4 regions of the Geodermatophilus sp. SYSU D00867 genome follow, and region 3 is predicted to be linked to each of the others. Evidence: riboswitches for the same ligand, from Rfam matches in the RefSeq annotation. Region 3 holds a riboswitch; each other region holds the start of a gene.
The links. A riboswitch is a leader RNA that binds a small molecule or an ion and turns the genes downstream of it on or off. The one in region 3 is predicted to bind cyclic di-AMP.
Positions count from the first base shown of each region.

Region 1: another riboswitch for cyclic di-AMP. It lies ahead of ACI8AK_RS19975 (hypothetical protein); the one in region 3 lies ahead of ACI8AK_RS00395 (transglycosylase family protein).
Region 2: another riboswitch for cyclic di-AMP. It lies ahead of ACI8AK_RS13835 (hypothetical protein); the one in region 3 lies ahead of ACI8AK_RS00395 (transglycosylase family protein).
Region 4: another riboswitch for cyclic di-AMP. It lies ahead of ACI8AK_RS20615 (C40 family peptidase); the one in region 3 lies ahead of ACI8AK_RS00395 (transglycosylase family protein).

Region 1 covers NZ_JBJGZC010000025.1:23,190-26,063, reverse strand. Annotated here, with positions in the region: gene ACI8AK_RS19985 (DoxX family protein) at 1-188, shown strand, start outside; gene ACI8AK_RS19980 (PIG-L deacetylase family protein) at 218-937, shown strand; gene ACI8AK_RS19975 (hypothetical protein) at 984-1,574, opposite strand; cyclic di-AMP (ydaO/yuaA leader) riboswitch at 1,833-1,990, opposite strand; RNA gene rnpB (RNase P RNA component class A) at 2,116-2,527, shown strand.
Region 2 covers NZ_JBJGZC010000013.1:47,682-50,555, forward strand. Annotated here, with positions in the region: gene ACI8AK_RS13835 (hypothetical protein) at 1-823, opposite strand, end outside; cyclic di-AMP (ydaO/yuaA leader) riboswitch at 830-980, opposite strand; gene ACI8AK_RS13840 (DNA-directed RNA polymerase subunit alpha C-terminal domain-containing protein) at 1,086-1,679, opposite strand; gene ACI8AK_RS13845 (protein kinase domain-containing protein) at 1,703-2,874, opposite strand, start outside.
Region 3 covers NZ_JBJGZC010000001.1:69,100-71,973, reverse strand. Annotated here, with positions in the region: gene ACI8AK_RS00400 (isochorismate synthase) at 1-367, shown strand, start outside; gene ACI8AK_RS00395 (transglycosylase family protein) at 464-1,618, opposite strand; cyclic di-AMP (ydaO/yuaA leader) riboswitch at 1,623-1,792, opposite strand; gene menD (2-succinyl-5-enolpyruvyl-6-hydroxy-3-cyclohexene-1-carboxylic-acid synthase) at 2,135-2,874, opposite strand, start outside.
Region 4 covers NZ_JBJGZC010000027.1:31,428-34,301, reverse strand. Annotated here, with positions in the region: gene ACI8AK_RS20625 (D-alanyl-D-alanine carboxypeptidase family protein) at 1-921, shown strand, start outside; gene ACI8AK_RS20620 (hypothetical protein) at 1,033-1,320, shown strand; cyclic di-AMP (ydaO/yuaA leader) riboswitch at 1,477-1,656, shown strand; gene ACI8AK_RS20615 (C40 family peptidase) at 1,673-2,869, shown strand.

The sequences.
Region 1 (2,874 bases), on a different contig from region 3:
CCGCGCCGGCGAGCCGCCGGGCCGGGGGACGGGCCGCGGCCGCGCTCCTGGCGTCGTTCGTGCCGGCCCACCTGCACCACCTCCGCGTGGCGCGCGGGCGGCCGGCGATGCTGGCCGCGGCGGTGGTCCGGCTGCCGCTGCAGGCGCCGATGATCGCCGCGGCGCTGCGGGTGGCCCGAGGGCGCTGAGCGTCAGCGGCCGCGGGCAGACTGCCCGCATGACGGAGGCGTTCCCCGAGGACTGGCAGCGCGCCCTGGTCGTCGTCGCCCACCCCGACGACGTGGAGTACGGCTGCGCGGCCGCCGTCGCGGCGTGGACGGCGGCCGGGCGCGACGTCCGGTACGTGATGGCCACCAGCGGCGAGGCCGGCATCGCCGGGCTGCCGCCGGAGGCCGCCGGGCCGCTGCGCGAGCGCGAGCAGCGGGCCGCGGCCGCGGTGGTCGGCGTGTCGATGGTCGAGTTCCTCGGCCACCCCGACGGGCGGCTGACCGAGGGGCTGGACCTGCGGCGGGCGGTCGCGGCGGCGATCCGGCGGCACCGCCCCGACCTCGTGGTCACGCTGCACTTCGGCGACACGTGGACGCCGCCGGGCGCCCCGCTCGGCTACTGGAACAGCGCCGACCACCGGGTGCTGGGCCGGGCGGTGGTCGACGCCGTCGGCGACGCGGCCAACGAGTGGATCTTCGCCGAGCTCGCCGACCCGGAGCCCTGGCGCGGGGTGCGCTGGACCGCCGTCTCCACGCCGGTGGGGGTCACGCACACCGTCGACGTGACCGACGTCGTCGACCGGGCGGTGGCCTCGCTGGCCGAGCACCGCCGCTACCTGCAGGCGCTGTCGGCCGACCCGGTCGAGGAGCAGGCCCGGCGACAGGTCGACACGGCGACCCCGGTCGTCGACGGCCGGCGGGTGGCCGGCTTCGCGCTGTACGCCGGCTGAGGCCGGACGCGGCCCCGGGGTGCGCCCGGGGCCGCGTCCGGGCCGGTCAGGGGTTGAAGCTCACGTGGACGTGGTCCATGTGGTTGGCGGTGGGGGACCCGCGGTCCTCCATCGCCCGCCAGCCGGAGCTCCCGATCACGAAGATCCGCTGCTTCCAGATGACGTAGTCGACGCCCATGCGCGCGGCGTTGTCGATGACGTACTGGGCCACGGCGTTCCCCTTGGCGGAGTCGGCGTAGACCATGAAGTCCGCGGCGAGCTGCTGGGTGGGGGAGTGCCCGGGGCGGGTGAGCACGGTGGACACCCCGCACTGCTGCACGACCTCGGCGACGACGGGGCGGACGTGCGCCGCCCAGGCGCTGTAGGAGGTCGAGGAGGCGGTCGGCGCGCCGGTGAGGTTCGTGGACACCGCCGCGGGGGCGGCGGGGGCGGCTGCCGGTGCGGCCGCGGGGGCGGCGGGGGCCGCGGGCGCGGGCGCCGCGGCTCCTCCCCGGTCCTGGGACCAGCCGTTCGACCCGTCCCGGCGGGGGCCGTCCCAGTCGGCCTGGGCCACCGACTGGCCGCTGAGGCCGAAGGCGACGGCGAGGGCGCCGGCCGTGAGGGTCCGGCGGATCGTGCGCTTGCTGTTCGAGGGCATGACGAGGAGAGCTCCTGACGTCGGTTCCGCGTGGCGCCGTCCGTGGCTCGGCGGTCACCCGTCGCGTGGGGGGACCTGCGGGACGGGCCGGGACGCGGCCGGGCGGCGGGCGGCTGCTGGAGGGCAGGCCGACGCGAGGCCGGTCGTTTCCGGTCCGTGGAGGCGCGGCGACCGGCGGAGGTGGGCGGGTCGCGGCGCTCGTCGCAGAGTGCGGGGCACGCCGGGGCAGGCGCCGTCGGCGCACCCCGTGGTGGTTCTCCGTTCTCCCGTGGCCGCCTACCGGGTCAGCTGACGGGTTCGGGCGGGGAACTGCGCCCTACCCCCTCCCGGGTCCGGGAGGTGGGACTCACCCCGGTGGTGCGGTGGGTCCCCGGCTCACGGCCACCGCGGTGGCCGCGACTCGGCGGCACCCGGCTCGGTTCCCCCGGTGGAGGACGTGACGACCGGCCGGACGGAGCCACCGTAGGAGCGTCCGCGGGAGCCCGCAGCGCGGACTGAGCAGTTCCGCTGAGGGGGTCCGTAGACTGGTCGGCACGACGGACGAGTCGGCCGGGCGGTCGCGTCGGCGGGGGAGACCCCGTCGCCGAGGAACGTCCGGGCTCCACAGGGCAGGGTGGTCGCTAACGGCGACCCGGGGTGACCCGCGGGACAGTGCCACAGAGAACAGACCGCCAGCAGTCCGCTGCTGGTGAGGGTGAAACGGTGGTGTAAGAGACCACCAGCGCACCGGGTGACCGGTGCGGCTCGGTAAACCCCACCCGGAGCAAGGTCGAGAAGGGGCGGTGGCCGGGCGACCGGACACCGTCCTGCGCAGGCGTTCGAGGGCTGCCCGCCCGAGCCTGCGGGTGGACCGCTCGAGCCCGCCGGCAACGGCGGGCCTAGATGGATGACCGCCCATCGGGAGGCCGCGAGGCGCCCGAGGACAGAACCCGGCGTACAGGCCGACTCGTCCGTCGCCCGCCGTGACCTGCGGGTCTGCGGTCAGGGCGCGGCGCCGGTCCGCGCGGGGTCCGCCGCTCGGCCGGGAACGGGGTCGGCGGCGGCCCTCGGCCGGTCGCCGGAGCCGGGCCAGAGGTGGCTGACGTCGGTCGGTCACGGCGATCGTCGGCCGAGGTCGGCTCGCCCTCTTCCCGGCTGCGGGTGCTGACCACGATCGGCTCCGGGATGATCCGGCTCGCGTCACGCGGCCCCTGCGACCCGGCGGCGTGGACGTCGAGCGGCCGGACGACGAGGCGGCGACCCGTCCCACGGGGCGCTGTGCCGGTCGTCGTCCCTCCTCGTACGCGGCATCCGCTCGGCG
Region 2 (2,874 bases), on a different contig from region 3:
CGTTCGGCGAGGACAGCATCCGCTGCTCCCAGATCAGGTAGTCGACGCCGAGCTCGTCCCAGTGCGCGCGGTGGTAGGCGACGATCGCGTCGCCGAGGGCGGCGTCGGTCATGACCATGTAGTCCAGCGCCCTGCCGGAGGGGTGGCCGCCCGGGTCGGCCGCGCTGGCGCGGGTGCCGCCCAGGGTGATCGCGTCCGCCCCCGGCACGTTGCTGACGACGGCGTCCGCGGCGGCCTGCACCTGCGGCTCGACCGGACCGGTGCTGTTGGTGATGCGGGCGACGGCCGAGACGACGGTGGTGCCCGCGGTCTCCGCCGGGCCGGCCTCCTCCTCGGCCTCGGCGGCCTCGGCGGCCTCGGCGGCTGCGGCGGCCTCCGCCGCGGCGGCGGCCTCGGCGGCCGCGGCGGCTGCGGCGGCCTCCGCGGCGGCGCGGGCGGCGGCCTCGGCCTCGGCCCGCTGCCGGTCGACGGTGGCCTGGTCGGCGGCGGCCTGCGACTGCTGGGCCGCGGTCTCGGCGGCCTCCCGCGAGCTGCGGGTGGCGGCGAGGTCCTCGAGCGGCGCCAGGTCCGGCGGGGCGGTGGCGGTCACCGGGCCGGACTGCGCCGACAGCCCCAGCGCCTCGGCGACGGCGACCGACCCGCTCGCCGTCCCGGCCTCGGCGGTGGCGGCCGGCTGCGGGCCGACCAGGACGTTGACCAGGACCGCGCCGGCGGCGGCGACGCCCAGGTACAGGCCCGGACGGCGGTGCGCGGCCGGCGGGCGGCGGCGGTCGGAACGGTCTGCGGACGCGCCGGGGCGGCCGGGGGTGGTGCTCGAGGGCATGGGTGCAGGTCTCCCGTCAGCCGCCTGCCGAGTTAGCTGACGGGTTCGGGCGGGAAGCAGCCCTACCCGCCCGGACGCACGGGTCCGGTGCGGGATTCACCCCAGTACTGCGGTGGGTCCCCGGCTCGCCCAGGGGGCGACTCGGCGGCGACCGCCCGGGTCCCCTGGCGGGGACGGGGCCGGACGGCCTCGGCCACGGTAACGGCCGTTACCCGTCCGTGACAAACCGCGGCCGCGTTCCGTGGCGGGGACCACACGCCGGTCAGGGGCGGGTGCGCAGCCGCCCGACGACGCGCAGCGGCAGGCGCAGCCACCACCCGGTCACCCGCCAGGGCAGGACCGCGGCGGCCCGGACGCCGCGCGCGCCGAGGGCGGCGAGGTCGGCCCACTCGGCCGGCCGCGGCGCCGGGGCGGCCGGCGCGGCGGAGGGGGGCGGCCCGGCGGGGGTCGGCTCCTCGTCCTCCTCCGGCGTCCCGCCGGAGGCCCCGTCCGACGGCGCCACCACCGACGGACCGGCGGGCTCCCCCGGGTCCTCCTCGGGCACGAGGACGTCGAACGCGGTCCGGCGGCGCGGGGCGCGCAACGAGTCGAACGACGGGATCGCCGGGGACGGCGGCGCGTCGTCCTCGTCGGGCAGCGGCCATAGCCCCACCGCCACGGGCTCGGGGACGACCGCGCGGACGGCGGCCACCATCGCCGGTCCCAGCCCGGGGACGGCGGCCAGCTCGCGGCGGGTCAGCGCGGACAGCTGCTCGACGGTGGTGATCCCGGCGCGGGTCAGCGCGCCCACCGCCCGCGCGGGCAGACCCAGCTCCCGGACGCTCCCCGTCGGCTCGACCCGCGACCTCGTCGACATGGCGTCGGACCCTAGCCCCGGGTTCACCGGGACGGTCCCGCCGGGGAGCCGTCCCAGGCCGGTTCCGGCGGGACGGTCCCGCCGGCGCCGGCGTCCGGGGCCGGGGAGGTCGCCGGCGCCCCACCGGTCGACGTCGTCCCCGCGTCCGGGGCCGGGGACTCCCCCGTCGCCGGCGGGGCGGTGTCCCCGGGCGTCCCGGTCGCCGGCGCCGGCGGTTCCGGCGTCGTGCTGCCGGACGGGGTGCTCTCCGGGGCCTCGGGCGTGCTCTCTGGCGCCGTGCCCGCGGACCCGGGGCTCTCCGCCGTGGTCGCCTCGGGAGCGGGCGCCTCGGGGGTCGTGACCTCGGGGGTCGTGACCTCGGGGGTCGTGACCTCGGGGGTGGTGGCCTCCGGGCCCGGGGCCTCCGGCGTCGGGGTCCCGGGGGTGCTGCTGTCCGCGGCGGGCGCCTCCGGCGTCGCCGCGGGGGCCTCCGGCGCGGACCCACCGGACGGGCCGGGCCCGGCGGCGGGCGCCTCGGGCTCGGGCACCGCGGTGTCGGGTGCGACGGCGGCGACCACCTGCACCCGGTCGCCGGCGGCCAGCTCCACGTCCACCGGGTCCAGGCCGACGACGGTGCCGGGAGCCGCGTCCGGGGTCTGCTCGCCGCGCTGGCCGACGGTGAGACCGAGGGCGGTCAGGTCGTCGGTGACCTCGGCCACCGGGCGGCCGAGGAAGTCCGCGGCCCGCAGCACGATCCCGGCCTGCTGCGTCTCGGCGGCGTCGGCCACCGGCACGTCACCGGCGCGGGTCGTGGTGAACAGCACGCCGCCGACGACGAGCGCGACCAGCAGCAGCGGCAGCAGGACCAGCGCCCGCCGGCGCCGGCGCGGCTCCGGCCCGGGGACCGGCGCGGGCTCCGGGACCGGCCCGGGGACGGGGGCGGCGGCCGCCACCGGGCGGGTGGGCGGCACGGGGGCGGCCCGGGGGTCCAGGGCCTCCTCGACCGCGGCCAGGAAGGCGGCGCCGTCGGGCAGGCGGGCGCCGGGGTCCTTGGTCAGCGCGGCACCGATGAGCTCCTTGACGTCGGGCGGCAGGTCGTCGGGCAGCGGCTCGGGCTGCTCGCGGACCTGCTTGAGCGCGACGGTGACCGGGTTGGTGCCGGTGAAGGCGGCGTGGCCGGTCAGCGACTCGTAGCCGACCAGGCCGAGGGCGTAGA
Region 3 (2,874 bases):
GGCCACCGACGTCGTCGGCACCCAGCGCCGCTCGGGCGCCCGCGGCCGCGCCGGGCTGCTGGAGCTGGTCGACGCCGCGCACCCCACCGCCGCCGTCTGCGGCACCCCGCCCGAGGCCGCCGCCGGGGTCATCGCCGAGCTGGAGGGCATGGACCGCGGCCGCTACGCCGGGCCGGTGGGCTGGCTCGACGCCCGCGGGGACGGCGAGTTCGGGCTGGCCCTCCGCTGCGCGCAACTGGTCGACGACGACCCGTGCTCGGCCCGGCTGTTCGCCGGCTGCGGCATCGTCGCCGGCTCCGACCCGGCGGCCGAGCTCGCCGAGACCCAGTCGAAGTTCGCCGCCTTCCAGGCCGCGCTCGAGGGCTGAGCCGGCCCGCTCCCGGCCGGCCGCCGTCCTGCCCCGGGAACGACGAGGGCCCCGGCCGCGGCGCGCGGTCGGGGCCCTCGTCGGGTGAGGCGGAGGTCAGCCCACGTAGTTCACGTGCACGTGGTCCATGTGGTTGGCGGTCGCGCCGCCGCGGTCCTCCATCGCCTTCCAGGCGCCGTCGGGCGAGGTCAGGATGCGCTGCTGCCAGATGACGTACTCGACGCCGAGCTCGTCCCAGTGGTCGACGTGGTACTGGGCGATCGCGTCGCCGAGGGCGGCGTCGGACATGACCATGTAGTCCAGCGCCTTGCCGGAGGGGTGACCGTCCGGGTCGACCGCGCTGGCCCGCGTGCCGCCGAGGGTGATGTCCGCGGCGCCCGGGACGTTGCTGACGACGGCGTTCGCCGCCGCCTGCACGGCCTCGTGGATCGCGCCGGCGGTGTTCGTGATCTCGGCGACGACCGAGGCCTGCGCGACCTGCGGGGCGGCCTCGGCGATCGGCGGGGTGGCGGCGGGCGCCGCCTCGCCGGCGGCGGCGACCGGGGCCGGGGCGGCCTCGGCGGCGGGAGCCGCAGCGGCCTCGGCCGGGGCGGCGGTCGAGCCGCTGAGCGCCAGCACCTGACCGGGGTAGATCCGGTTCGGGTTGCCGCCGATGACGTCGACGTTGCGCTCGTAGAGCTCCCGCCAGCTCTGGCCGTGGGCGGCGGCGATCTTCGCCACCGTGTCCCGCCAGCGGACGGTGTACTCCTCGGTGCTGACCTCGGCCTGCTCGGCCGGGGCGGCCTGCTCGGCGGCCGGCTGCTCGGCCGGAGCGGCCGGGGCCTCGGCGGCCGGGGCGGCCTGCTCGGCGGGAGCGGCCGGCGCCTCGGCGGCGGCCGCGGTGGTGCCGTCGGTCAGGTACTTGCCGCAGGTCGGCCAGGCGCCGACGCCCTGGCCGGCCAGGACGGCCTCGGCGATCTGGACCTGCTCGGCCGGGGTGGCGAGGTCGGCGCGCGGGGCGAGGTCGGTGCCCCCGAAGGCGGCCCAGGTGGACTGGCTGAACTGCAGCCCGCCGTAGTAGCCGTTGCCGGTGTTGATGCTCCAGTTGCCACTGGACTCGCACTGGGCGACGCCGGTCCAGTCGTGGGTGGTGGAGGCGGAGGCCGGCGAGCTCAGGACGCCCAGACCGACGGCGGCGGCGCCGGCGGCGACAGGGGCCTTGGCGATGACCTTCTTGGTGCGGACGTAGCGGGGTGCGCGGTGCTTGGGCATGGTGATGATCTCCCGATCACCGCCGGCGAGGTGAGCTGTCGGGTTCGGGCGATCGGTGCCCGGCCGCGGTCCGCGGCTTCACCCCGAGGCGCGCTCCGACAGGCCCCCGTAGGCCGTCGCGCGCCGGAAGAGTGGGTCCCCCACCCCTGCCCTGGGAGTTGACGTGGGCGACCGGTGGGCAGGGTTTGGCGGACCGGCGCCGCGCTCTGTGTTCGCTGAGCGCAGCCAAAACGTTACGTGTCGTCATGTCGACTGTCGTCGTGACGGCGGTCACACGGCGGTTCGGCCGGGGCGTGTGGGGTACGGCGTGACGTCGGCGTGACCACCGCGCGGGTAACGGAACCCGCTGCTCGCCGCGCACGATCGGGCCCTGCCGGGGTCGCGCCGTCCCCGCCGCGTCCGCGCCGGGTCCCGTGACGAAGGCCACCGGGAACGCGTGCCGGACCGGCCCGTCACGAGGGCCTGGGACGAGCTCCCGGGCCGTGCCCGGGCCCTCTCCGGCGCTCCTCGGACCGGTCAGGCCAGCGCGCGGCCCGCGGCCTCCCGCAGGGCGACGGCGAGGTCGGCCTCCGCGCGCTGGTCGGTGCGGGCGACGACCACCCGCGGCCCGCCGCGCGCCAGCGCGGCGGCGAGCTCCTCCGGCGTGGTCACCGCCACCGCCTCCCACCCCAGGGACGCCGCGACGGCGACCAGGTCCCGCCCGTGCGGCGTGCCGAACACCCGCCGGTAGTCGTGGGCGTACGCCGGCCGCCCGGGCTCCAGCTGGGCGAAGATCCCGCCCCCGTCGTTGTCGGGCACCACCACGGTGAGGTCCGGGCGCGGCTCGCCCTCGCCGGTGAGCAGCCCCTGCAGGTCGTGCAGGAACGTCAGGTCGCCCATGAGCGCCACCGCCGGCCCGCCGTGGACCAGCGCGGCGCCGACGGCGGTGGACACCGTGCCGTCGATGCCGGCGACGCCGCGGTTGGCGAGCACGGCGACGTCGCCGCGCGGGACGGCGAGCCGGTCGACGTCGCGCACCGGCGTGGAGGAGCCGAGCACCAGCAGCGCCCCCGGCGGCAGCGCGGCGACGACGTCGCGGGCCAGCCGGGCGGCGGTCAGCCCGGGCGCGGCGTCCAGGGCGGCGTCGACGGCGGCGCCCACCCGGTCCGCGGCCGCGCGCCAGGCGGCGGACCAGCCGGGGTCGCAGGGCGGCCCGGCCGGCGGGGCGGCGCGGGTGACCAGCGCGGCGGAGCGGCCGGCGTCGGGCCAGCGCGGCC
Region 4 (2,874 bases), on a different contig from region 3:
GGCGCGCAGCGCGGCGCCGCGCAGCTGCCGCGCCGGCCGGTGTCGCTGCTCGTGCTGCCCGCCGAGACGCTGGCCGCGGTCACCGCGGCCATGGACGCCCTGGGCCGGCCCTACGCGCCGGGGACGGCCGGCCCGGACTCCTGGGACTGCGGCTCGCTGGTCTCCACCGTCTACCGCGACGCGGGCATCGACCTGCCCGCCGACCAGGCCGGCCTGTTCGCGGTCACCACGCCCGTCGACCCGGCCGACGTCCTGCCCGGCGACCTGGTCTTCCTCGGGACCCCCGAGGCGGGCCTGGGGCACGTCGGCATCGCGCTGGACGCGCAGACCGTGCTCGCCGCCGACGCGCGGGCCGGCGCCGTCGTCGTCCGCCGGCTGCCGGCCGACCAGGTGGTCCACGTCGGGCGGCCGAGCCTCGGCCCGCGGCCGGAGGTGCCCGCCCCCGGTCCGGTCGGCGGAGCCCTGCGGGTCGAGTGCGGCAACACCGTCTACCCGCCGAGCTTCGACGGCGCCCGGGCCTGGGGCGGCTACCCCAACGGCCTCATCCCGCCGAGCGCGCTGTGCCCGATCGGGGTGGGCGGCCACTCGCTGCGCTGCGACGCCGCGGCGGCCTGGCGGGCGATGAGCGCGGCGTTCGCGTCGGCGTTCGGGCAGCCGATCTGCATCACCGACTCCTACCGCACCTACGCCGGCCAGGTCCGCCTGTACGGGGAGAAGCCGGCGCTGGCCGCGGTCCCGGGCACCAGCAACCACGGCTGGGGGCTGGCGGTCGACCTGTGCGGCGGCATCGACGGCTTCGGCACGCCGCAGTACGCGTGGATGGTCGCCAACGCCGGCCGGTTCGGGTGGCTGCACCCGACCTGGGCCGACCCGGGCAACGGCCGCGAGGAGCCCTGGCACTGGGAGTACGCGGGCGGCTGAGCCGGGACTGTCGGTGGCCGTCCCTAGCGTGCTGGTCGACCGACAGGGAGACCCGTCCCGACCGCGGCCCGGCACCGGGCGGCGCGGCCGGGGCACCGGAGGGACACGGCCATGCTCATCGACTGCGACTCGTGCACCGCGCGCGGCGCCGGCTGCGCCGACTGCGTCGTCACCGCCCTGCTGGGCGCCCCGCCCGCGGAGCGGGACACCGGCCCCGTGCTGCTGCCGGTGCCCTCCGTCCCGGCGGCCCGGACGGCGGACGGCGCACTGCCGCGCCCGGGCGTGGTCGTGGAGCTCGACGACGTCGAGCGGCGGGCCGTGCGGGCGCTGGCCGAGGGCGGCCTGGTGCCGCCCCTGCGGCACCGGCCGTCGCGGGACGGGCGCCGGCGCACGGGCTGACCGGCGCGGACACCCGATCGGGTACGCACCGGAGTGGCGCGGCTGCTGACCGTGTGTGTCCTCACAGTTCCCGCACCCCCCGTTTGTCACAACTGCATCACGTCCGTACTGTGGCGCCGTCCGGCCGGGTGGTCGTCACCCGACGCAGGGTGACCTCGGCCGACACCGCCGAGTCACCGGACGCCCTCCCGGAGGTGCGCGAGGTGAGCCGGGGACCCACCGCAGCACTGGGGTGAGTTCTCGCGCGCGCCGGTCCCGACCGGGGCGCGGAGATAGGGCACGTCTTCCCAGCCCGAACCCGTCAGCTAACTCGGTAGGCGGTTGCTGAGGAAGAAACGGAGAGCCGCCGCCCGTGGCGACCCCCCGCCCTGCCCTGGGGCATGCACGCGAGAAGTCCACACCCACCACCCGGATCGCCGGCCTGCACCGCCCGTCGCGGGCCCGCCGCCTCGGCCGGGTCACCTTGGTCGGCACCACCGCCGCGCTGACCCTCACCCTGCTGTCCGGCACCGCGGCCGCCGACCCCGAGCGGGCCGGCACCCCGGAGCAGGCCGCCCAGCTCGCCGCCGAGGCCGGTCACCGGCTCGAGGTCGTCACCGAGCAGGTCAACGAGGCCCGCGAGGTCCTCGCCCAGCAGCAGGCCGCCGCCGACGAGGCCGACCGGGCCGCCGCCGAGGCGCAGGACCGGCTGCAGGACCTCGACGGCCGGATCCGCGAGGTGGCCCGCAGCGCCTACACCGCCGGCAACGGCGACGGCTTCGCCGGGCTCGACCTGCTGATGACCAGCGACTCGGCCGAGGACTTCGTCGCCTCGCTGGCCACCCTCGGCCAGATCGCCGACCACACCACCTCGGTCCTCGACCAGGTGAACGAGGCGGCCGCCGCCGCCCGGCAGGCGCAGGCCGACGCCGAGGCCGCCGAGACCGAGGCGCAGCGCACCCTCGACGGCCTGAGCGCCCAGGAGGCGCAGCTCCAGGGCGACATCGCGGACTACCAGGCGCAGTTCGCCGCGCTCACCGAGGCGCAGCGGCAGGCGGCGCTCGCCGCGCAGGAGGCCGGCCTGGCCGCCGGCGCGCAGGCCGGGCCCAGCGCCGGCGGCGGCGCGGGTGGGGAGAGCGCGCCGGCCACCGCGGGCACGCGGGCCGCGGCCCCCGCTCCGGCCCCGGCCCCGGCGCCGTCGGCGGGCAGCGGCGGCAGCGGTGCCGCGCAGACCGCGGTGCAGACGGCGCTGGCCCAGGTGGGCGACCCCTACGTGTGGGGCGCCGGCGGGCCGAACGCCTTCGACTGCTCGGGCCTGACCCAGTACGCCTACGCCGCGGCCGGCATCAGCCTCCCGCACTCCAGCAGCATGCAGTCGCGCATGGGCACCGCCGTCTCGCGGGCGGACCTGCAGCCGGGTGACCTGATCTTCTACTACAGCCCGGTCAGCCACGTCTCGATGTACATCGGCAACGGCCAGATGGTGCACGCCTCCACGTCGGGGCAGCCGGTGAAGGTCGTGTCGGTCGACTCGATGGGCGGCATCACCGCCATGCGCCGCATCGCCTGACGGAG